DNA from 2 places in the Acidovorax sp. FG48 genome. Region 2 is predicted to be linked to the other one. Evidence: riboswitches for the same ligand, from Rfam matches in the RefSeq annotation. Region 2 holds a riboswitch; the other holds the start of a gene.

Region 1 (10,106 bases), on a different contig from region 2:
GTCCCCATCCTCGACGGGTCTTCAGCCTCGTTCGTGTTCCTGCTGCAAAGCGCCGGGGTGGAGCTGCAGAACGCGCCCAAGCGCTTCATCCGTGTCACCCGCCCCGTGGAGGTGCGCGAGGGCGAGGGTGCCAATGCTAAGTGGGCGCGCCTCACGCCGTACCACGGCTACAAGCTCAGTTTTGAAATCGACTTTGACCATCCGGCCGTGGACTCCACCGGCCAGCGCGTGGAGTTTGACCTGGGGCAAGGCAACTACAGCCGCGACATTGCCCGTGCGCGCACGTTTGGCTTCACCCGCGATGTGGAGATGATGCGCTCCAACGGCCTGGCGCTGGGAGGCGGGCTGGACAACGCCATCGTGATGGACGACTACAAGGTGCTCAACAGTGACGGCCTGCGCTACGACGACGAGTTCGTGAAGCACAAGATCCTGGATGCCATGGGCGACTTGTACCTCATCGGCAAGCCGCTGCTGGCCGCCTACAGCGCCTTCCGTTCGGGCCATGCGATGAACAACCTGCTGCTGCGCGAACTGCTGGCCCAGCGCGATGCCTGGGAGGTGGTCACCTTCGAGGACGAGCGCCAGGCACCCACCGGCTTTGCGCAGCCTGCGCGTGCTTGGTAGGGCCCGCTGGCCATGTTGATCTTTCGCTGGCTGGCCATGCTGCTGCTTTTGGCGGCCGCCGTGTCATTTGCGTTTTATGCCGGCACCGGGCAGCCGCGCTACAAGCGCCTGGGGCTCGTCATCCTCAAGTGGACAGTGATTGCCGCCGTCTTTTTCTTCGCGGTGATCCTCATCGGCCGCCTGGCCTGATGTATCTGTTGATTGGGGGGCTCTGCTGCCCCGTTTTTCCTCTGCCCTATACTCGCGCCTGCTCCGGGGTGTGCTGATGCGCTGAGATGCGAGAGGCCTGAAGGAATTCAGGCCAGCTTGCGAACCCGACGAACTTGATCCGGTTCATACCGGCGGAAGAAGAGCCGACCTCCTTGTCCCCGTGCCCGCACTCCCTGTGGGCACGCCTTGCCTCAGGTGCTGCCATGCGCAGCCACCCGAGGGGCGCACAGGTCCATTCCGGAGCAGACCCACCGCCACCGGAACCAGGAGACCTGCCCATGAACGCCCCCGACCCCCACGCCACACTGGCTGCCCCTGAAAAGTTCGCCGAGCTGCTCGCACGCACCCGCGAACCCTTCCCCGCATCCCGCAAGGCCTATATCCCCGGCCATCTGCACACCGACCTGCGCGTGCCCGTGCGCGACATCGCGCTCACCAACGGCGAGCTGGTCAGCGTGTACGACACCTCCGGCCCCTACACCGATCCCAACGCCGTGATCGACGTGCGCCAGGGCTTGGCCAGCGTGCGCGGTGGCTGGATCACCGGCCGTGGCGATGTGGAGCACTACGAAGGCCGCGCCCCCGTAGCGCTGGACGACGGCCAAAAGAGCGAAGATGCCACCCGCCTCGCCCAGCTGCGCGCCGAGGCCGCCGCCTTGCAGCGCAAGCCCCTGCGAGCCAAGGCGGGTGCCAATGTCACGCAGATGCACTACGCCAAGAAGGGCATCGTCACGCCCGAGATGGAGTACGTCGCCATCCGCGAAAACGGCAAGCGCGAATGGATGGAGCAGTACATGGCCGACGCAGGCCGTGAAAAGCGCCTGATGGGCAACCCGATGGGCGCAAGCATCCCGCGCATCATCACCCCCGAATTTGTGCGCGATGAAGTGGCCCGGGGCCGCGCCATCATCCCCGCCAACATCAACCACCCCGAGGTGGAGCCGATGGCGATTGGCCGCAACTTCCTGGTCAAGATCAACGCCAACATCGGCAATTCGGCTGTCACATCGAGCATCGAGGAAGAAGTGGAAAAGCTCGTGTGGGCGATCCGCTGGGGTGCTGACAACGTGATGGACCTGAGCACCGGCAAGAACATCCACACCACACGCGACTGGATCGTGCGCAACTCGCCCGTGCCGATCGGCACGGTGCCCATCTACCAGGCGCTGGAAAAGGTGGGCGGCGTGGCCGAAGACCTGACCTGGGAAATCTTCCGCGACACGCTGATCGAGCAGGCTGAGCAGGGCGTGGACTACTTCACCATCCACGCTGGCGTGCGTCTGGCCTACATCCACCTCACGGCGCAGCGCCGCACGGGCATCGTCTCGCGCGGCGGCTCCATCATGGCCAAGTGGTGCATGGCGCACCACCGCGAAAGCTTTTTGTACGAGCACTTCGAGGACATCTGCGACATCATGAAGGCGTACGACGTGTCGTTTAGCCTGGGCGACGGCCTGCGCCCAGGCTGCGCATCGGACGCCAACGACGAAGCGCAATTTGCCGAGCTGCACACGCTGGGCGAGCTGACCCAGGTGGCCTGGAAGCACGACGTGCAGACCATGATCGAAGGCCCCGGCCACGTGCCCATGCACATGATCCAGGCCAACATGACCGAGCAGCTCAAGACCTGCCACGAGGCGCCGTTCTACACCCTGGGCCCGCTGACCATCGACATCGCACCCGGCTACGACCACATCGCCAGTGCCATCGGCGCCGCCATGATCGGCTGGATGGGCACGGCCATGCTGTGCTATGTGACGCCCAAGGAGCACCTGGGGCTGCCCGACCGCGACGACGTGAAGCAGGGGATCATTGCCTACAAGATCGCCGCGCATGCGGCCGACGTGGCCAAGGGCCACCCCGGGGCCCGCTCGCGCGACGATGCGCTGAGCCAGGCGCGCTTCGACTTCCGCTGGCAGGATCAGTTCAACCTGGGCCTGGACCCCGAGACGGCTAAGGAATACCACGATGAGACCCTGCCCAAGGACTCGGCCAAGGTGGCGCATTTCTGCTCGATGTGTGGCCCCAAGTTCTGCTCGATGAAGATCACGCAGGAAGTGCGCGACTTTGCAGCGCAAAAGGGCGTGGCTGAGGCCGAAGCCCTGGCCCAGGGTATGGAGGCCAAGGCGGCAGAGTTCCAGAAGGGTGGTGGCGAGTTGTACATCCCGCTCAAGCCGGTGTAACGACGGGGCAATAAGCACAGCTACTGGCCCCGAGGTTTCCCTGAAAGAGCTTATGGGGGCCGTGCTTACCCTGTGCGGCAGGCGGCCCTGCCCGGCATATAGTCGCGCCCACTCCCGGCCCAGAAGGTAGGGTGTGTGCGTGGCACCAAATTTGCTATGCTGGACTATCTGTTAAAAAATGTAAGGAAGAGCCATGAATGCTCTCGGCCGCTTCTCCATCCGCACGCGTCTCTACTTCGGAACCGTCTTTTCCCTGATCCTTCTGGTCGTCATCGGTGCCATGGGCTACGTAGCCCTGGACCGCACGCGCGGCACCCTGCAGGTGCTGTTTTCAGAGCGCGTGCAGACGCTGACCGACATGTCCGAGCTGCGCACCACCCTGGGTGACCTGCGCCGGACCGAAAAAGACATCATCATCAACTTCAACAACTCGGTCGAGGTCTCTGCCCTGCGCGAGTCCTGGGCCAAGACCCTGACCTCCCTGCGCAAGCGCCTGGCCGATGTGCGCCAGGTGCAGTCGGGTGATGCCGAATTTGTGGCCTCCATCGACAAATCGCTGGACGAGATCAAGCAGTACGAAACCGGCATTTCGCCCATCTTCGAGAAGATCGAAGGCGCGCAGCTGGACGGCGCGGGCGGCGGCGCCTACGCCGATCGCCTGAAGGTCCACATGGAGGCCACCGACAAGCTGTTCTCCAGCCTGGCCGCCTCGGCCCGTGCGCAGATGGACGAGGCCCGTGCGGGCGTCGAATCACGCACCTCCACCATGGCCGCGCTGATCGGTGTAGGCCTGGTGCTGGCGCTGGCCGTGCTGATTCCGCTCACCTTCTTCAGCGTGCGCTCCATCACCAAATCCCTCGGGCAGGCGCAGGAGCTGGCCGAACGCATCGCCAGCGGCGACCTGTCGCGCGATGTGGCGGCCATGAATCAGGACGAAGTGGGCCAGCTGGTGGGCGCCATGGGCCGCATGCAGGACTCGTTGCGTGACCTGGTGCGCCAGGTGCAGGACGCGGCGGGCAACATCTCCACCGCCAGCTCCGAGATCGCCAGCGGCAACCACGACCTGAGCCACCGCACCGAGCAGACGGCGGCCAATCTGGAGGAGACGGCCTCGTCGATGGAAGTGCTGACCAGCACCGTGCAGCAAAGCGCCCAGGCCTCGCGCCAGGCCAGCGACTTCGCCTCGACCGCCGCCGAGGTGGCTGCGCGCGGTGGCGCTGTGGTGTCGCAGGTGGTGACCACCATGGACCAGATCACCACCAGCTCGCGCAAGATTGCCGACATCACGGGCGTGATCGATTCGATTGCATTCCAGACCAACATCCTGGCGCTCAACGCCGCCGTGGAAGCCGCACGTGCCGGCGAGCAAGGCCGTGGCTTTGCGGTGGTGGCCAGCGAGGTGCGCAACCTCGCGCAGCGCAGCGCCGAAGCGGCCAAGGAGATCAAGGGCCTGATCGGTTCGTCGGTGGAGCGGGTCGAAGACGGCTCGCGCCTGGTGAGCCAGGCCGGTCAGACCATGACGGAGATCGTGAGCAGCGTGCGGCGTGTGTCCGACATCATTGCGGAGATCACCGCCTCGTCGGCCGAGCAGAGCGACAACATCGGTCAGATCAGCCAGTCGGTCACCCAGCTGGACCAAATGACGCAGCAGAACGCGGCGCTGGTGGAGGAATCCACCGCAGCGTCCGAGTCGCTGCGTGAGCAGGCCCACCACCTCAACAGCGCGGTCAGCCAGTTCAAGCTGCAGGATGGCGCATCGCCCTCGGCCACGTTCAACACCCCCGTTGCCGCAGCACCCGCCGTCGCCCAGGTGGCGCGCCGACCTGCGTTGCAGATCCGGTAATTTCAGGTGTTTTTGGCTGGTAGTGCTAGTGCTTCATGCGCTAGCAGCTATCAGATGTATAGCAAATCAGTCCCGCGTCACCCGCAGCACTTCTTCGCGGCTGGTGATGCCGGCGGCAATCAGGCGTTCGCCATCCTCTCGCATCAGTGCCATGCCATCGGCCATGGCGGCGGCGCGGATGTCGGCCTCTGACGCCTGGGCGTGGATTTGCGCGCGGATCGCGTCCGTGGTCACCAGCAGTTCGAACACGCCGGTGCGGCCGGTGTAACCCGTCTGGCCGCAGTGCTCGCAGCCCGCGCCGTGGCAGTGGCTGCAGAACTTGCGCACCAGGCGCTGGGCCAGCACGCCCAGCAAAGACGACGACAACAGGAACGGCTCCACGCCCATGTCCGTCAGGCGCGTGACGGCGCTGGCCGCATCGTTGGTGTGCAGCGTGGCCAGCACCAGGTGGCCGGTGAGTGACGCCTGGATGGCGATCTGCGCGGTCTCGAAGTCGCGGATTTCGCCAATCATGATGATGTCCGGGTCCTGCCGCAGGATGGCGCGCAGGGCCTTGGCAAAGGTCAGCTCGATCTTGCTGTTGACCTGGGTTTGCCCCACGCCGGGTAGCTCGTATTCGATGGGGTCTTCCACCGTCATGATGTTGTTGCGCGTGGCGTCGAGCCGGCCCAGCGCCGCGTACAGCGTGGTGGTCTTGCCCGAGCCCGTGGGGCCGGTGACCAGGATGATGCCGTGCGGCTGACCGATCAGGCCCTCGAAGCGGTGCAGGGTGTCGCCCTGCATGCCCACGGCCTCCAGGCTCAGCTTGCTTTCGCTCTTGTCCAAAAGACGCAGCACCGCGCGTTCGCCATGGGCGCTGGGCAGGGTGGAAACGCGCACGTCGATGGCTCGGGTGCCCAGGCGCAGGCTGATGCGGCCGTCCTGGGGCAGGCGTTTTTCGCTGATGTCCAGGTCGGCCATGATCTTCAGGCGCGAGATCAGGGCGGCGTGCAGTGCGCGGTTGGGCTGCACCACTTCGCGCAGCGTGCCGTCCACCCGAAAGCGCACGCTGCTGTGCCGCTCGTAGGGCTCGATGTGGATGTCGCTCGCGCCGTCGCGCGCGGCCTGCGTGAGCAGGGCGTTGAGCATGCGGATGATGGGTGCGTCGCCGGCCGACTCCAGCAAGTCTTCGACGGCCGGCAGCTCCTGCATCATGCGCGAGAGGTCGGCGTCGCTCTCGACCTCGCTCACCACCGTGGCAGCGCTCGATTCGCTGTGCGAATAGGCGGCGCTGATGCGCTGTGCCAGGGCCGGGGCATCCAGCGGCAGCAGCTGCTGCACCGGGTGCTTGCGCAGCACTTCGGACAGCGCGCCCGCGTCGGGGCTGTGGCCGTGCCACAGCACCAGCTGGTGGCCGTCGTCCTCCAGCAGCAGTTGGGCGGTGCGGGCAAAAGCGTAGGGCAGGGGGTGGCGCATGCGTGGCGACCCTTCAGCGTGGCGAAGTTTCTGCGGGCAGCGGGGCCAGCGGCTGCGCAGGCACGGTGGCTGCGCCGGGCTCTGCGCGCTGTGGCAGCGCGGGCAGGATGGGCGCGCCGGACACCGACTTCATCACCACGCTGGGTGCGGGCTGCGTGGTCTGCTGCAGCGCGCGGATGGCCTCGTAGCGGTCCATCATCAACGCGTCGCTGGTGGCGTTGTCGCGCACCACAATGGGGCGCAGGAACACCATCAGGTTGGTCTTGTTGCGGGTGCGGTTCTCGCTGCGGAACAGGTTGCCCAGCACCGGGATGTCGCCCATCACCGGCACCTTGTCCTGGCCTTGCGAGTAGCTGTCTTCCAGCAGGCCGCCGATCACGATGATGTTGCCGTCGTCCACCACCACGTTCGACTCGATGGAGCGCTTGCTGGTGGTGGGGCCGTTGGCGTTGCTCAGCGTGGCGGTGTCGATCTTGGAGACCTCCTGATAGATCGCCATCTTCACCGTGCCGTTCTCGCTGATCTGCGGGCGCACCTTGAGCATCAGGCCCACGTCCTTGCGCTCCACCGTGGTGAACGGGTTCACCGTGCTGCTGCCCGTGCTGTTGGCGTACGAGCCGGTCACGAAGGGCACGTTGTTGCCGATGATGATGCGCGCCTCTTCGTTGTCCAGCGTCATCAGGTTGGGGGTGGAGAGCACATTGGCGTCGCCGCTGTTCTGCAGGAAGTTCGCCAGCGCGCCCAGGTAGTACTGGCCGTTGACGCGCGGCGCCAGCGCCAGGTTCAGCCCCTTGCCTAGCGAGCTGGCCGCCGAGGCGATGGAGGTGGTGGAGCCCGAGGCCAGCGCGGCTGTCACGTTCAGGATGTTGGCGCCCGCCTGGCCGGAGTTGGTGCCGATCACGCCCACGGTGCCATCACCGTTCTTGCCCAGAACGCCCTGCCACTGGATGCCGAACTCGGCCACCTTGTTGGCGGAGACCTCGACGATCAGACTCTCGACCAGCACCTGCGCGCGGCGGCCGTCGAGCTTGTCGATCACGTCGCGCAGCTGGCGGTACAGCGGCTCGGGCGCCGTGATGATGAGCGAGTTGGTGGTGGGGTCGGCCTGGATCTGCCCGCCAGTGGAGGGCTGGTTGTTGTTGGTACTGCTGGTGCCCATGGCGCTCGCGCTGGAGCCCAGGCCGCCGGTGCTACTGCTGCTGGACGAGCTGCCGTTGGTGGACAGCATGCCGCCGGTGCTCAGCCCCGTGCTGGGTGCGGGCGCGCTGGCACCACCCCCGCCGCTGGCCGCACCGCCATTGTTGCCGCCCATGGCTGCCATGGCGGCGCGCAGGGTGGTGGCCAGCTTGGTGGCGTCGGCGTTCTTGAGGTAGACCACATGGATGTTGCCGCTGGCGGCGCTGCTGCCGGGCGCAGGCGCCTGGTCCAGCTGTGCCACCAGGGCGCGCACCTGGGCCACGCGGGCCGGGTTGGCGGCGCGCAGGATCAGCGAGTTGCTGCGCGGCTCGGCAATCAGGGTGGTCTTGAACGATGTGTCGGCCTGACCGGGCGCGGCCGCAGCGGCGGCGCCCCCGTTGGCGCTGCCGCCGTCGATCAGGCGCGACACCAGCGGTGCCAGGTCGCTGGCAATCGCGTTCTTGAGCGGAATCACCTCCACATCGCTGGCGTTGGACACATCCATGGCCGCCACGATGCGCGCCAGGCGCTGCAGGTTGTCGGCGTAGTCGGTGATCACCAGCGAGTTGTTGCCGGGGTTCACGTTGATGGTGTTGTTGGGACTGATGAGCGGGCGCAGCACCGGCACCAGATTGGCCGCGTTCTCGAAGTTGAGCTTGAAGATCTGCGTGACGATCTGCCCGCCGCCGGGCGCGCTGCCCGCGTTGCCCTGCACCACGCTCACGCTGCCGCCCTGCAGCTTGGCGTCTGCCTCGGGCACCACCTTGTACAGGCCGGCTGCCTCCACCACCGTGAAGCCCTGCAGCCGCAGCGCGGCTAGGAACTGCTGGAACGCGGCGGCGGGTGTCACGGCGCGCTCGGTCACCAGGTTGAGCTGGCCTTTCACGCGCGGGTCCACCACCACGTTGCGGCCAGTGATGGTGGCCATGGTGCGGGCCACGGCCTCGATCTCGGCGTTGGCAAAGTTGAGCGTGACGGGTTCGCTGGGGCGCACGCTGCCGGTGCGGGTGTCCACCGCCGTTTGGGCGCCAATTTGGCCGCTAGCGCAGGTAAGTATTGCGCTGGCAGCTATTGTTTTGAGAGTAAATCGCAGGCGTGGAGCAAACAGGAAAGTCATAGATTCAACCCACGGTGATGATGGAGCGCGCGCCATTGCGCCGTCCGATGATGTTCAGAAGATTAGACAGTGCGGCCTCTCGCTCGGGGGCGGCACTGGCCTCGCCCGCAAAGCGCAGGCGGTTGCCCACCCACTGGCCGCTGCCGCTGAGTTGCAAGGCCCCGTCGAGGGTGCTGAGGGCGAGCGTGGGCACCTCGCCGCCCTGCAGCACCAGCCGGTAGCTGCCCATGGGGCGCAGGGTGGACAGGCGTGAGGACATGGCCCGCGCATCCAGCTGGGCCTGGCCCGACAGCACCATGCGGCCAGCGGCCCATTGCACGGCCAGCGCGCGGGTCTGCAGCGCCAGCTGGCCCTGCGGCTGTAGCGTGTTCCAGGGGGTGCCCAGGCCCGCCAGCAACGCGGCGGGCCACTGGCTCTGGCCGTCGGCCAGGGTGATTTGCGGGCCGGCCCGGCGCAGGTGCACCTGGGCTTGCAGGGGCTCCGCCGTGCAGCAGCCCGCTTGCAGCCGGGCGCGCAGGCCGCCCCAGGTGGGGCGCAGCTGCCAGTCCACCCGGCCGGGCAGGGCGGCGCTGTCTTTGCTGGCCTGGCCGCCGGTCAGCACCAGCTGGGCCGAGCCGGTCCACACCGTGCCGCGTGGCTGCAGCAACAGCACCTGCCCTTGGGTGGCACGGGCCACGCCGCCGGCCAGCCAGTGCGCGGGCGCAAAGGCCACCACGGCGGGCAGCACGCCGGCCAGCACGCCGGCCCATGCCCAGCCCCACGCTGTGCGGGGGGCGGAGCGGGGGGCAGGGCGTGTCGGACGGAGGTTGCGGGCCACGGTGGGGAGGGTGTCGTTCAGGGCGGTGACGGAGCGGCGGGTCAGCGGGCGGGTGCGGCGGGCAGGGCCAGCACCACGGTGCCATCCCAGCGGGGCATGGCCACGGGCGTGCTGCCCAGGGTGACGGGCGCATTGCCAGTCGGCGCCGCAGCAGCAGGAGCAGCACTGCGGGTCAGCCGCGCTTCGAGCGGTGTGGCGCGGGCGTTGCTACGGGCCTGGGCCAGCCACTGGGCCAGCGCGTCGGCCGATGCGCCTTTGAGCGTGACCGTGGCCCGGTCGCCCGCCACGTTGAGTTGGGCCGTGTTGCCCAGGCGCTGCGTGAGGGCGGTGCGCAGCGCGCCCACGGCATCGCCGGGGCTGGTGGTGGGTGTGGCCTGCAGCTGCTGGGCCTCGGCCTGCAGGCTTTGCATGCGCTGCAGTTGAGCATCGAGCGCGGCGTGCCGCGCGGGCGCGGCGCGCAGGGTGCCGAGTGCGGGGGCGACAGCCACCCACCACAGCAGGGCCAGCGCCACCACCGTGCTGGCGGCCAGCACCAGGTTCTGCTCGCGGGGCGCCAGGGCTTTCCAGCGGTCCTGGAGGGCGGAGGGTTGGGTCATGGGCTCACCTCGGTGCGCAGCAACAGGCTGCCATCGTCCATGCGGGCGCGGTAGCCGGCGGCTTGCAGGCGGCCAGACACCA
Region 2 (10,106 bases):
CCCGACCGCCTGCCCATCGTGGGCCCGGTGGATGCAGCCCAGCTGCCGGGCCTGTGGACCAGCACCGCCATGGGCGCACGCGGGCTCACGCTGGCGCTCTTGTGCGGCGAACTGCTCGCGGCCCGGCTGCAAGGTGAGCCCTTGCCCATCGACACACGGCTGGCCAAGGCGCTGGGCACCGAGCGACTGCCGTGACGGGGCGCGGCAGCCCCCACGAACCAGCGCCAATCCTTGCTTATAAACAAAATGACATATTGGCAAAGCAAAACAATAGTTTGCATCCATAAGAAGGCCCTCTACATTCCTCGCCATGCATGAATTGGCGTTTGTTTTTGCGGGCTTTGCCGTTGGGCTCATCGTAGGCCTGACCGGTGTGGGCGGCGGCTCGCTCATGACGCCGATCCTGATCTTCTTCTTCGGAATCAAACCCCACATGGCCGTGGGCACCGATCTGCTGTTTGCCGCCTTCACCAAGATGGGGGGCACCGTCAGCTTGGCGCGCCAGCGCCTGGTGCCCTGGAAAGTGGTGGGCCAGCTGTGCGCGGGCAGCATTCCAGCGGCGCTGCTGGCGCTGTGGACGCTGCACACCCTGGGCCCGGCCAGCGCCACCGCCCAGCGCATCATGACCACCACGCTGGGTTTTGCCCTGCTGCTCACGGCGGCAGCCACGCTCTACAAGGCCATTGTTTTCTCTGCCCAGCGCCAGGCAGCCGAAGCAGCCGCCCGCAGGACCCATACCGGCGACGCCACCCGCCCCCGCCACTGGAGCCTGCCCGTGCTGCTGGGCGCCGTCATCGGTACGCTGGTCACGTTCACCTCCGTGGGCGCGGGCGCCATCGGCGTCACGGTGCTGCTGCTGGTCTACCCCCTGCTGCCGCTGCCGCGCATCATTGGCGCCGACATCGCCTACGCCGTTCCGCTGACCCTGGTGGCAGGCCTCGGCCATGCCTCGCTGGGCTCGGTGGACTGGCCTTTGCTTGCACAATTGCTGGCTGGCTCGCTGCCGGGCATCTGGCTGGGCTCCCGCCTGGTCACCCGCACGCCTGAGCGCCTGATTCGCTCCGCCTTGTCCCTCTTGCTGGCCTGGGCAGGCTTCAAACTGATTCTGATCTGAGTCCCCTATGTACCAATACACCGCTTTCGACACCCAGTTCGTGCAACAGCGTGCCGCGCAGTTCCGTGACCAGCTCACGCGCTGGCAGACGGGCAAGCTGAGCGAGGACGACTTCCGCCCCCTGCGCCTGCAAAACGGCTGGTATGTGCAGCGCTACGCCCCCATGCTGCGCGTGGCCGTGCCTTATGGCGAAATCGCCAGCCGCCAGCTGCGCGTGCTGGCGCAGATTGCCCGCGAATATGACGAGCCCGAAGCCGCCGTCTTCAAGGCCGCCATGGAAGGCCAGGGCAAGCTGGGCACCACGTTCCTGCCCAAGAACTGCGCCCACTTCACCACCCGCACCAATGTGCAGTTCAACTGGATTCCGCTGTCCAAGAGCGCGGACGTGATGGACCTGCTCGCCAGCGTCAACCTGCACGGCATCCAGACCAGCGGCAACTGCATCCGCAACACCACCACCGACGCGCTGGCAGGCATCGCTGTGGACGAGATCGTGGACCCCCGCCCCTATGCGGAGCTGATCCGCCAGTGGTCCACGCTGCACCCCGAGTTCGCATTTTTGCCCCGCAAGTTCAAGATCGCAATCACCGGCGCCAAGGACGACCGCGCAGCCACCGGTTGGCACGACGTGGGCCTGCACCTGGTCAAGAACGATGCGGGTGAGATCGGCTTCAAGGTGTTTGTGGGCGGTGGCATGGGCCGCACGCCGGTGATTGGCACCGTGATCCGTGAGTTCCTGCCCTGGAACCAGATCATGAATTACATCGAGGCCATCGTGCGCGTGTACAACGAGCACGGCCGCCGCGACAACAAGTACAAGGCCCGTATCAAGATTCTGGTGAAATCTGAAGGCCAGCAGTACATCGACGATGTGGAAGCCGAATACCGCCAGATTCTGGAGATCGACGGTGGCCCCCACACCATCCCGCAGGCCGAGTTCGACCGCGTGGCCGCCTGCTTTGTGGCACCGAAGCTGGCTGACATTGCCGACGTGGCGCCAGAGGCCCTGCAAGTACAGCTCAACGCCCAGGCCGCAGAGCACGTGATGTTTGGCCGCTGGCTGCAGCGCAATGTGCACCCGCACCGGAACCCGCAGCTGCGCGCCGTGACGCTGTCGTTCAAGCGCCCCGGCCAGTCGCCCGGCGACGCCACCAGCGACCAGCTCATCGCCTTGGCCGACCTGGTGGACAAGTATTCCGCCGGTGAGGCCCGCGTGACCCACGACCAGAACGTGCTGCTGCCCTGGGTACACGCAAGCCGTCTGTTCGACCTGTGGCAAGAAGCCAAGGCCCTGGGCTTGGCCAGCGCCAACGTGCAGTTGCTCACCGACATGATCGCTTGCCCCGGCGGCGACTTCTGCGCGCTGGCCAACGCCCGCTCGCTGCCGATTGCCGAGGCCATCACCCAGCGCTACCAGGACCTGGACGAGCTGGACGACATTGGCGAGATCGACCTGCACATCAGCGGCTGCATCAACAGCTGCGGCCACCACCACAGCGGCCACATCGGCATCCTCGGCGTCGATAAAGACGGCAAGGAGTGGTACCAGGTCACGCTGGGCGGCTCGGATGGTTCCGACCTGTCGGGCGCTGCCGTGGCCGGCAAGGTGATCGGCCCCTCGTTCTCGGCCGCCGAAGTGCCGGACGTGATCGAGGCCGTGCTGAACACCTACCGCGACCTGCGCGAAAGCGGAGAGACCTTCCAGAACACCGTGCGCCGCACCGGCCTGGACCCCTTCAAGGAAGCCGCCAAGCAGGCCCGCCACAAAGACGAAACCCTGGCCACGGCCTGAAGCCGAGCTACTCCGCTCCCCCGATCCCGGAACGATGATGAACCTGAAACTTCTCGCATCCCACGAACACCAGCCCCCGGCAGAAGGCGACGCCCGCGCGGTGGCGCTGGCCAACGATGCCGACGCCCTGGCCCTCACGCTTGACGGCGTGGAGCGTGTGGACCTGCACTTCCCCAACTTCACCGACGGCCGCGCGTTCAGCCAGGCCTTCCTGCTGCGCCGCCGCCGTGGCTTCAAGGGCGAAATCCGCGCCACCGGCGATGTGCTGATCGACCAGCTGGTGCAGATGCAGCGCACGGGTTTTTCCAGCGCTGTGTTGCGCGAGGGCGTGGACGCTGCCGATGCGCAGCGCCAGTTTGAACGCTTCCCTGGCTTCTACCAGGGCGACGCCGTGAACCCCCAACCCCTGTTTGCCGCCCAGGCCGCCTGACAGGCGCACTGCCCGCGCGCCCGCTGCACCAAAACACGAGTCCCCTCACCATGAGCCAAATCGATCTCGCACGCATCAACACCGACCTGGGACGCAACGCACCCGCCCTGGTGGAATGGGCCCTGGGCCTGGGCAAGACCAGCATCGTCACCACCAACTTCCGCCCCTTCGAAGCCGTGATCCTGCACATGGTCACGCAGGTGAATCCTGACGTGCCCGTGGTCTGGATGGACAACGGCTACAACACCGAAACCACCTACCGCTTTGCCGACGAAGTGACCCAGCAGCTGGGGTTGAAGCTGAAGATCTACCTGCCCCTGCGCTCGCGCGCCCACCGCGAAGCGGTGGACGGCCCTACGCCCGCGCTGGACGACCCACGCCACGCCGCCTTCACCGAAGAGGTGAAGCTGGAACCCTTTGCCCGCGCCCTGCGCGAGACCGCGCCGCAAGTCTGGTTCACTGCGCTGCGCGCCACTGATACCACCGTGCGCGCGCAGATGGACCCGGTGAGCATCAACCCCGACGGCCTCATCAAAGTGGCTCCACTGCTGCACTGGTCGTCCAAAGACCTGCACGAGTACTGCGTGAAACACGGCCTGCCCAACAACTTCGACTACGTGGACCCCACCAAGGGGGAAGACAACCGCGAGTGTGGCCTGCACATTGCCCACTGACCCCAGGTCCGACGATGAACGCCCGCACCGACTCAGCGCTGCTTGAGAAAACCAACAACATGAGCTACCACCTCAACAACTCCCACCTCGACGCCCTGGAAGAAGAAACCATCTTCATCCTGCGCGAAGTCGCCGCCGCCTTCGAGCGCCCCGCCCTGCTGTTTTCGGGCGGCAAGGATTCGCTGGTCATGCTCAAGTGCGCAGAGAAGGCCTTTGGCGCGGGCCGCATCCCTTACCCGCTCTTGATGATCGACACGGGCCACAACTTCCCTGAAGTGACGGACTTCCGCGACTTCCGGGCCAAGGAACTGGGCGCCGAACTCATCGTGCGCAGCGTGGAAGATTCGATGGCGCGTGGCACCGTGCGCCTGGCCCACCCCGGCGAGTCGCGCAACGTGCACCAGTCGGTCACTCTGCTCGAGGCCATCGAGGAATTCCGCTTCGACGCGCTGATCGGCGGCGCCCGCCGCGACGAGGAAAAGGCGCGCGCCAAGGAGCGCATCTTCAGCCACCGCGACAGCTTTGGCCAATGGCAGCCCAAGGCCCAGCGCCCCGAGCTGTGGACCCTGTTCAACACCCGCCTGCAGCCCGGCGAACACTTCCGCGTGTTCCCCATCAGCAACTGGACCGAGCTGGACGTGTGGCAGTACATCGACCGCGAGCAGATCGGCCTGCCCAGCATCTACTACACGCACAAGCGCCAGGTGGTGGACAAGAAGGGCCTGCTGATGCCCGTGACCGAGCTGACCCCGCCGCGTGAGGGCGATGTGGTGGAAACGCGCGATGTGCGCTTCCGCACTGTGGGCGACATCACCTGCACCGCCCCCGTGGAAAGCACCGCAGCCACCCCGGCCGAGATCGTCATCGAGACACTGGCCGCCGACGTGAGCGAGCGTGGCGCCACGCGCATGGACGACAAGACATCGGATGCTTCGATGGAGAAGCGCAAGAAGGACGGGTATTTCTGATGACCGCTATCAATTCAATAGCTACTAGCACAAACAACACTGGCGCTACCGGCCAAAACGACCATATTTCCGCCCTCAAGTTCATCACTTGCGGCTCCGTCGATGACGGCAAGAGCACGCTGATCGGCCGCCTGCTGGTGGACAGCAAGGCCGTGCTGCAAGACCACCTGGCCGGCGTTCAGCGCCAGGGTGAGACCGACCTGGCCCTGCTGACCGACGGCCTTTCCGCCGAGCGCGAACAGGGCATCACCATCGACGTGGCCTACCGCTACTTCGCCACCGAAGAGCGCAAGTTCATCATTGGCGACGCGCCCGGCCACGAGCAGTACACCCGCAACATGGTGACGGCTGCCAGCAGCGCCGACGCCGCCGTGGTGCTGGTCGATGCGACCAAGCTCGACTGGAAGAACCCCAGCCTGGCCCTGCTGCCGCAGACCCGCCGCCACAGCCTGCTGGTGCACCTGCTGCGCGTGCATTCGCTGGTCTTTGCCGTGAACAAGCTCGACGCCGTGGAAGACCCCGCACTGGCCTGGAAGCACATCCAGGGCGCGTTGCAAGCCTTTGCCCAGGCCGCTGGCATCACCGTGCGCGCCACGGTGCCCGTGTCTGCATTGAAGGGCTGGAACGTGGTCGATGCCCACGCCGGCTGGTGCGGCTACACCGGCCCCACACTGCTGCAAGTGCTGGAAGAGTTGCCCAACACCCCCGCCGACACAGCACTGGCACCGGCCTTCCCGGTGCAGTGGGTCGAAAAGTTCTCGTCCTCGTCAGACACCAGCCAAGGCCGCCGCGTGTTCTGGGGCCGTGTGGCTGCAGGCACCTTCGCGCCCGGCACGGCCGTACAGATCTTCCCCAGCGGCCAGCTGGCCACCGTGGCCCAGGTGCTGGACCACGCCCGCCGCCCCAAGGACGTGCCCGCAGGCACCAGCGCCGGGATCATCCTGGACCGCGAGGTGGACGTATCGCGCGGTGACTGGATTCTGGCCGCGCCCACAGCTGCTGCAGCGCCGGTTGCCGACGACGACTTTGGCGACACGCCCGCTGCCGCCCCGGCCTGGCCCGCCAGCCGCGAGCTGCGCACCACCATCGCCTGGATGGACGACGAGCCCCTGGTCGCTGGCCGCGTGTACTGGGCGCTGCATGGCCACCGCTGGGTCAAGGCCAAGGTCAAGGCCGTGGTGCACAAGCTCAACATCAACACGCTGGCCGAAGAAGCTGCCACGCAGCTCGACCCCAACGCCATCGGCCATGTGGAACTGCTGCTGCAAGAGGCGATTCCCGCTGCGCCGTTCACCCAGGCCCGCGTGCTCGGATCGCTGATCCTGGTGGACACCGCCAGCCACAAAACTGCGGGCGCCGTGCTGGTCAACTGATGGGCCACTGACCCAGATCAGCCTCCGCACGCCCGAGACACCCCTTCGCAGCAAGGGGCCCTGTAACCAAAGGTCGGTGAAAGCTTCTAAAATCGAGGGTTTTCACCGACCCACACAACTCCTGTCATGACCCACGTCGTTTCCGAAAACTGCATCAAGTGCAAGTACACCGATTGTGTGGACGTGTGCCCCGTGGACTGCTTCCGCGAAGGCCCGAACATGCTCGTCATCGATCCTGACGAATGCATCGACTGCGCCGTCTGCATCCCCGAGTGCCCGGCCAACGCCATCTTTGCCGAAGAAGACCTGCCGGCCGACCAGATCGCCTTCATCAAGCTCAACGCCGACCTGGCCTTTGCCGACGGCTGGAAGAGCATCACCAAGCGCAAGCCCGCACTGCCCGACGCCGACGAGTGGAACGGCAAGCCGGGCAAGGTCAACGAACTGATCAAGTAACCCGCCGCACGCCCCACTGGTGACCGAGACTTTGCAAGCGCCCACCGTGGTCGAGACCGACGCCGTTGTCATCGGCGCAGGTCCCGTGGGCCTGTTCCAGGTCTTCCAGCTGGGCCTGCAAGGCATCACCGCCCACTTGATCGACGCCCTGCCCCATGCGGGCGGCCAGTGCGTCGAGCTGTACGGCGACAAACCCATCTACGACATCCCGGGCATCCCGGTGTGCACAGGGCGTGAGCTGGCCGCTTTGCTGCTTCAGCAGATTGCGCCGTTCAAGACCCAGTGGCACCTGAACGCGCTGGTGTCCGCACTCACCGTGCAGGCCGATGGACGCCTGCTGGTCGAAACCTCGCAAGGTGCGCAACTGCTGGCCCGCAGCGTGTTCATTGCCGCAGGCGTGGGCGCCTTTGTGCCGCGCACGCTCAAGGTGGACGGCATCGAGCGGTTTGTCGGCACCCAGGTCCACTACCAAAGCCTGCCCGCGACGGTGGATGTGACCGGGCGCCACGTGGTCGTGCACGGCGGCGACGAGCCCGCCGTGGCCCGCGCCGTGGAACTGGCCGAACAAGGCCAGGCTGCACGCGTCAGCCTGCTGCACCGCCGCGACGTGTTCCAGGCGCCTGAAGCCCTGCTGCAACGCCTGCAGCAATTGCGCGATGCGGGCCGCATCCACGTCGAGGCCGCACAGATCACCGGCATTGAAACCGCTGGCGACCAGCTGACGGCCTTGCAGGTGGTGGACGCCGATGGCAGCACCCGCGCCCTGGCGCTGGACCTGCTGGTGGCCGTGCTGGGTATCTCGCCCCGCCTCGGGCCCATTGCGGACTGGGGTTTGGCCATGGATCGCAAACAGCTAGTGGTGGACACCGAGGCCTTCCGCACCAGCGTGCCCGGGATCTACGCCGTGGGCGACATCAACACCTACCCCGGCAAGCGCAAGCTCATTCTGTGTGGCTTCCACGAGGCCACGCTGGCCGCCTTTGGCGCGGCCGAAGCGCTCAAGGGCGACAAGGTGGCACTGCAATACACCACCACCAGCCCGCGCCTGCACCAGTTGCTGGGTGTGGCCCCGGCCACCGCTGCCTGACTGGGCGCGCGACGGCCGCACACCACTACAATCCGCAGCGCGCTGCTTTAGCAAGCGCTACCGCTAGGGGTGTCGATGTGGGCCCGCCCGCCTCGACTGAGAGAGTCCCTTTGAACCTGATTGAGATCATCCTCGCGCAGGGAAGCAAGTCCGCCACGGCATGGCTCTGAAGACGTCAGGGCGCACCGGCGGGCCGCCCCTGCTCTGTATCTGCTTACGGAGCCATTCCATGTCCTCATCGCCCGCAACGCACGCCGCCAACGAAGCGCTGGCCCCTGTCTCCCCCGACCGCCGCGTCTTCCAGTGGCATGACCATGCCTCGCTCTGGTTCAGCCTGGGCGTGGGACTGCTGGTCATGCAGGTGGGTGCTTATCTGATGCCTGCACTGGGTACCAAAGAGGCCCTGATCGCCATCGTGGCCGGTTCCATCGTGGGTGCGGGCCTGCTGGGCTGGGTGGCCAAGCTGGGCTGCGACAGCGGCCTGGCCAGTGCGGGGCTGATGCACGCGGTGTATGGCCGCACGTTTGCCAGCCTGCCCATCATCCTGAACATCGTGCAGCTGGTGGGCTGGGGCACGTTCGAGCTGGTGGTAATGCGTGACGCCACCGTGGCGATTGGCCAGCAGTCGGGCGCCATGGCGGGAGCCCACTGGCCCGTGCTGGCCACGCTGCTGTGGGGCGGCGTGGTGATGCTGCTGATCAGCGGATCGATGGTGCAGCTGGTGCGCAAGCTGATTGCGCGCATCGCGCTGCCGCTGGTGGTGTTGTCGCTGCTGTGGCTATCGTGGCAGTTTCTGTCGCTGGCACAAACGCAAGGCTTTGAAGCGCTGTGGACGCGCAAGGGCGAAGGCGGCATGGGCGTGCTGCCCGCGCTGGACCTGGTGATCGCCATGCCCATTTCGTGGCTGCCACTGGTGGCCGACTACGCCCGCCATGGCAAGAACGGTGGCTCTGCACTGCGCGGCACTTGGCTGGGCTATGCGCTGGCCAACATCTGGTGCTACAGCCTGGGTGTGCTGGTGGCACTGACCTTGCCCAGCCAGGACCTGGTGCAGGCGCTGCTGCTGGCCCAGGGCGGGCTGATTGCGCTGTCGCTGATCCTGATCGACGAGGTGGACAACGCCTATGGCGATGCGTATTCAGGCGCCGTGTCGGCCCATAGCCTGCTGCCGCGCTGGGGTGTGCGCGCCTGGGGCCTGCTGGTGGCCGCGCTGTGCACCGGGCTGGCGCTGGTGCTGCCCATGCACAGCCTGGAACCGTTCCTGCTGCTGCTCAGCTCGGTGTTTGTGCCGCTGTTTGGCGTGATCCTCGGACGCCTGGCCTTTGGCACCGATGCACCCGCCCTGCTGGCGACAGCGCGCAAGGTGAATGTGGCGCCCGTAGCCATCTGGCTGGCCGGCATCGCGGTGTACCACCTGGCGCCCAAGGTGCTGCCTGATGCGGGCTCTGCCCTGCCCGCGCTGGCGTTCAGCTTTGTGCTGGCCTGGGCGACACGGCCGAAGGCACGCTGAGTCGCCGCCAAGACACTATTAAAAGATGAGCATTTGGCGCATGGTTGACTAGCGCTTGCGCCTCAAAACACCTAAAAATCGCTCTACAGCGCCTGAAACACCCGCTGCGCCACCGGCGCGTAGCCGTGGTTGAGGGGGCCGTGGCCCCGGCCGGTGGTGACATTTGCTCCGGCAGCAATGGCCCCCAGGATGTAGGCCCGTGCCTGCTCCACGGCCTGCTCCAGCGGTAGGCCCAGCGCCAGGTGGGCCGCGATCGCAGACGACAGGGTGCAGCCCGTGCCATGCCCGTTGTGGGTGGCAATGCGTTGTGACTGCAACCGGTGACCCTGAGCACCACCCTGCACGGCCAGCACATCCACCACCCAGTCGCCCGGCAAGTGCCCGCCTTTGAGCAATGCGGCGCGGGCGCCCAGCCGCAGCAGGTCTTGCGCGGCCAGCTCCAGCGCCTCCACGCCTTCGATACGGCGCCCCAGCAGCCAACCGGCCTCGTCCAGGTTGGGCGTGACCACCTCGGCCAGCGGAAACAGCTCTCGGACCAGCACGGCCACCGTCTCCTGCGCAATCAGCCGGTCGCCACTGGTGGCCACCATCACCGGGTCCAGCACCACGTGCGGCAGCTGGTAGGTCCGAATGGCGTCTGCCACCACATGCACCACGTCGGGCGAGTGCAGCATGCCGATCTTGACGGCGTCCACGCCAATG

Evidence for each region. Region 2 has a riboswitch for thiamine pyrophosphate ahead of ACODSU_RS20790 (purine-cytosine permease family protein). Riboswitches for the same ligand answer to the same signal wherever they lie in the genome.
Region 1: it holds a riboswitch for thiamine pyrophosphate, as region 2 does, so the genes downstream of both, thiC (phosphomethylpyrimidine synthase ThiC) here and ACODSU_RS20790 (purine-cytosine permease family protein) in region 2, are expected to answer to the same signal.

The regions. Positions count from the first base shown of each region.
Region 1 covers NZ_JBMDJH010000007.1:20,398-30,503, reverse strand. Annotated here, with positions in the region: gene lpxC (UDP-3-O-acyl-N-acetylglucosamine deacetylase) at 1-627, shown strand, start outside; gene ACODSU_RS11840 (hypothetical protein) at 640-816, shown strand; TPP riboswitch at 871-994, shown strand; gene thiC (phosphomethylpyrimidine synthase ThiC) at 1,143-3,020, shown strand; gene ACODSU_RS11830 (methyl-accepting chemotaxis protein) at 3,214-4,863, shown strand; gene ACODSU_RS11825 (GspE/PulE family protein) at 4,930-6,318, opposite strand; gene gspD (type II secretion system secretin GspD) at 6,332-8,611, opposite strand; gene gspN (type II secretion system protein N) at 8,616-9,428, opposite strand; gene ACODSU_RS11810 (type II secretion system protein M) at 9,470-10,024, opposite strand; gene gspL (type II secretion system protein GspL) at 10,021-10,106, opposite strand, start outside.
Region 2 covers NZ_JBMDJH010000019.1:61,831-71,936, forward strand. Annotated here, with positions in the region: gene mnmC (bifunctional tRNA (5-methylaminomethyl-2-thiouridine)(34)-methyltransferase MnmC2/FAD-dependent 5-carboxymethylaminomethyl-2-thiouridine(34) oxidoreductase MnmC1) at 1-195, shown strand, start outside; gene ACODSU_RS20750 (sulfite exporter TauE/SafE family protein) at 311-1,114, shown strand; gene ACODSU_RS20755 (nitrite/sulfite reductase) at 1,122-2,906, shown strand; gene ACODSU_RS20760 (DUF934 domain-containing protein) at 2,950-3,336, shown strand; gene ACODSU_RS20765 (phosphoadenosine phosphosulfate reductase domain-containing protein) at 3,387-4,010, shown strand; gene cysD (sulfate adenylyltransferase subunit CysD) at 4,025-4,978, shown strand; gene ACODSU_RS20775 (sulfate adenylyltransferase subunit 1) at 4,978-6,351, shown strand; gene fdxA (ferredoxin FdxA) at 6,478-6,807, shown strand; gene ACODSU_RS20785 (NAD(P)/FAD-dependent oxidoreductase) at 6,854-7,894, shown strand; TPP riboswitch at 7,950-8,054, shown strand; gene ACODSU_RS20790 (purine-cytosine permease family protein) at 8,124-9,404, shown strand; gene thiD (bifunctional hydroxymethylpyrimidine kinase/phosphomethylpyrimidine kinase) at 9,488-10,106, opposite strand, start outside.